DNA from 2 places in the Pseudoalteromonas sp. NSLLW218 genome. Region 2 is predicted to be linked to the other one. Evidence: predicted binding sites of a transcription regulator. Region 2 holds the regulator's gene; the other holds the start of a gene.
What was found. Region 2 encodes LexA, which represses DNA repair genes until DNA is damaged. Its sites were predicted from a motif close to TACTGTATNNNNATACAGTA; they were not measured.
Positions count from the first base shown of each region.

Region 1 (2,207 bases), on a different contig from region 2:
ACTCTTTACTAGAACAACCCCTAGAGTCAACTCTGCATAGCGTAAACCCAGATATGCTTAACTGGATTGGTGCAGGCTCTGCATTAGGTATTATTTCTGCAATGGCCTGGGGCTTAGGTTATTTTGGCCAACCACATATCATTGTTCGCTTTATGTCAGTACGTAGTGTTAAAGATATGCCTAAAGCACGCCGTATTGGTATGACATGGATGATTGTTGCTGCCATTGGTGCTGTTGGTACTGGTATATTTGGTGCTGCTTATACTTATGAGAATAATATTGTAGTTGAAGATCCTGAAACGATTTTCTTAATTCTTTCTGAGTTATTGTTTCACCCACTTATTGCTGGCTTTTTATTAGCTGCAATTTTAGCTGCCATTATGAGTACAATTTCTTCACAGTTACTTGTTAGTTCAAGCTCATTAACAGAAGATTTCTATAAAACATTCTTACGTAAAGATGCTAGCGATAAAGAACTAGTTGCTGTTGGCCGTATTAGTGTAGCCATAGTTGCTATGTTTGCTATTTACTTGGCTTACGACAGAGATAGCTCTATATTAGATTTAGTAAGTAATGCCTGGGCTGGCTTTGGAGCTGCGTTTGGACCACTTGTATTGTTTAGCCTTTATTGGAAACGTATGAATTTTGCTGGCGCCTTATCAGGTATGTTAGTAGGTGCGTTTACTGTACTAATTTGGATATATGGACCATTTACTATAAATGGTGAAGGCTTAAGCAGCTTTATGTACGAAATAGTACCAGGCTTTATTTTAGCGAGCATCGCAATTATTGTTGTTAGCTTAGTTACAAAAGAGCCTGAGAAAAACATTACCGCTTTATTTGATGAAGTAGAAAAAGAGCTTTAAATAGTAATTACTGCCCATTTTTGAATGGGTAGTAAATTAATACCAATCCGCAATAATACTTAATCATTTTGCGGGGCTAAACGTGTCACTACCTGTGTTGAAAAATTATCATTTAGAACAACTAAATAGCGAATTTTTTGACTGGCTATCAATACGTTTTTCCACCCTCAAAATAGATCACTTGATAAAGCGAATTGGTATAATAAAAAAGGGAGCAACTTAGTTGCTCCCTTTTTTATTTAGTTTGTCCCGACCGAGGAAAGGGCAATCTACGAGTTAACTTGCTTTTTTATCGTTGTTATCTTCAATTGATGCAACGTTATCTGACTTTTTACTTTTTGCTGGCGCTTTGGTAACAACTGGATCTTTACCGCCCTTTAGTATGGTCATAAAGTCATCTTTGCTTTTCGCTATTTCTAAAGCAAGTGATTCAATTTGTTGCTCACTAAGCGGTACGTCTACCTTTTCTAGCATTAGCTCAAGTGATTCTGCTATATCGAGCATCTTGTCATAAGCATCAGCTTCTTTTTTGGTAGTAAACGTCATACGCTCGACTCCGTTTCGTTCTACAACATATTTAACAACAACAGCCATGATTTCTCCTGCAAAATTGCTTGGCACCGTGGTTTGTAAAAACCATTAGATTACTGTTTTTATGTACAGTAATGGTTTGGGCGTAAATTTGCAAGCGCGAAGTATTAATTTTTAGGTGTCTTAAATTTGACAAAAAACGGTAACTTTACTTTAGTTAAGCAATCACTTTGTTGTACCAGCTGCATTTTCAGGATTTCGGATCATAGTGATAATGCGTTTAGGTACACTTTAAGTGATGAGCTTTACAGTTCCTTATTTTTTAGTTTTCCTGAGCAACATTCAAAATTAAGAAAAGAAGAATAAGGACAAGTTTGATGAAAACGTTAAAAAATTTATTAATTATAAGCTTATTATGCCTACTACCTGCAACTACCGTATATGCACAATTATCGGAAGTAACTAAGCAAATGCCTCATGTTGAGACAATTAGTATAAATAATGCAGATGCTGAGATGCTTGCTAAGCTACCTGGCATAGGAAAGAAAAAAGCGCAGGCAATTGTGGATTACCGAGAGGAAAACGGCGAATTTAAAAGCGTCAGTGATTTATCACAAGTTAAAGGAATTGGTAAAAAACTATTAGCCAAATTAGAAGGGAAAATATCACTTTAAAGCGAGTAAGGAATAATCAGGGCGTTATACGCCCTGATTAAGTTGTTTTAGTGCATCGCTTAAGTGCTTTTTAGCAAAGTTAATTTCAATAGGTGTTGTTAGTAGCGGATAGCAAAGCCCACCAAGTATCAAAAAA
Region 1 covers NZ_JADYWO010000007.1:246,080-248,286, reverse strand. Annotated here, with positions in the region: gene putP (sodium/proline symporter PutP) at 1-866, shown strand, start outside; gene I6E80_RS12805 (YebG family protein) at 1,143-1,460, opposite strand; gene I6E80_RS12800 (helix-hairpin-helix domain-containing protein) at 1,775-2,071, shown strand; gene I6E80_RS12795 (DUF6170 family protein) at 2,096-2,207, opposite strand, start outside.
Region 1: the regulator LexA is predicted to act here: its motif matches at 1,512-1,531, upstream of I6E80_RS12805 (YebG family protein).

Region 2 (2,207 bases):
GATACGCAGCACAGCTCATTGCGGCTATTTGTAATTTTTATTTCCCATACTGAACTACGTTTACCGATATGAAATGCTCTTGCCGTGGCTGTTAAAGTGCCGTTACGAGACGCTTTTAAATGACTTGCGCTAATTTCCTGTCCCACGCAGTAAAATTTTGTAAAATCGACAACAAAGTTAGCTGCATAGCTGGCAACTGTTTCGGCAAGTACAACGTTAGCACCGCCGTGAACCATCCCCATTGGGTTATGATGCTCAGGAATTGCTGGCATTGTGGCAACCAAGTAATCATCGCCAATCTCTGTGATTTCTATCCCCATAGTTTTCATCAGCGTACCTTGACCATTTATACCTTCATCTAGCTGTTTGCAAAACTCTAAAGTAATAGGTTGATACCAAATACTCATAATGACTCCTTTGCTTTTTTTATCATTTATAAACTTAGTTTTAGTTATATCCCTAAAATGTACACAAGTGAAATTACTTTGGCTATTTTAAGGCTTAATTTAAATTTGCGATTTTTATTTAACTGTATATACTCACAGTTAAATGTACTGTATGGAAAACCAGTTGTATGCGACCATTAACGAACCGCCAAGCTCAAATACTCGAACTAATTAAAGTTTTTATTAAAGACACTGGTATGCCTCCTACACGTGCTGAAATAGCGCAAACATTAGGTTTTAAAAGTGCCAATGCTGCTGAAGAACATTTAAAAGCACTTGCTAAAAAAGGCGCCATTAAAATGAAGCCAGGTGCAAGCCGTGGTATTCAGTTAATTGAAGAAGAAGAGCCAGAACAATTAGGTTTACCGCTTATAGGGCGTGTTGCTGCTGGTTCACCTATTTTGGCGCAAGAGCACGTTGAAAGTCACTGCAAAATCGATCCATTAATGTTTAAACCGGCTGCAGATTTTTTACTACGCGTTAACGGTATGAGCATGAAAGATATTGGTATTATGGATGGTGATTTACTTGCTGTACATCGTACTCAAACCGCTGAAAACGGACAAGTTGTTGTTGCCCGCTTAGACGAAGACGTAACTGTAAAACGTCTTGAGAAAGCAGGTCGTAAAGTATTACTTCATGCTGAAAACGACGATTTTGAATCTATTGAAGTAGATCTTGAGAATGAGTCTTTTAATATTGAAGGCTTAGCCGTTGGCGTTATAAGAAACGCTGATTGGATGTGACTTTAAAAATAGCTTTTAAACAAGCAGTTTTATAAATGCGTACTAATTAGTACGCATTTTTGTTTTAAAATTCGTACTAAAATAGGGCGTAAACAGCCCACTGACTATTCAACCTGTAAACTTTTTTGCACTTATAATTTCCCCTCCAAATGCGTTAAACCCCTTTGTTTTTCTCATCTTTTGAACTTCCTGTTGCCTAGCTAGTTGCTGATTTTTTGTTAATTACCCAATTACAACCTGATTGTTTTTTATACTAAAACTTGCTTGTTGTTCATTTTTTAGCTAATTGTTAATGTGCTGAGCTAATAATAACTCACAGCTTTTTAGTTTTGAGAACACACAATATACACAAACACGTTGTTGGCGCAGCAAAACCAATCAATATTAAATGAGATTGGCTAAAAAAATAAAAATAACGAATTGGCGTTTAAGCCGTATGCCTCTTCGCTTTGCATTCGCAATAGCATCAAAGGAGCCACCACATGGGTAAACTGACCTCTACCTTGTGGCTTATATTATGTGTTTTTTCGCACCCAGTTTTGGCTAACAGCCAATACAATATGCGCAAAGGCGTAACCGATATAAGCAATAATGTATATCAGCTGCACATGACCATATTTATAATATGTTGTGTGATTGGGGTGATAGTGTTCGCAATTATGTTCTGGGCACTTATTCATCACCGTAAATCTAAAGGGGCTGTACCTGCCCAATTTCACGAAAGCACTAAAGTAGAAATACTTTGGACTGCAATTCCGTTTGTTATTTTAATTGCTATGGCAGTACCAGCTACTAAAACCCTAATTGCAATGGAAGATGCCAGCAAAGCTGATCTCACTATTAAAATTACAGGTTCACAATGGAAATGGCATTATGAATATATGGGCGAAGATGTAGAGTTCTACTCTATTTTATCTACCCCGCAAGATGAAATCGCTAATCTTGCAGATAAAAATCCTAACTACTTACTTGAGGTTGATAAACCTCTCGTACTGCCAATAAATCAAAAAGTACG
Region 2 covers NZ_JADYWO010000014.1:35,871-38,077, forward strand. Annotated here, with positions in the region: gene I6E80_RS18145 (PaaI family thioesterase) at 1-407, opposite strand, end outside; gene lexA (transcriptional repressor LexA) at 575-1,192, shown strand; gene coxB (cytochrome c oxidase subunit II) at 1,675-2,207, shown strand, end outside.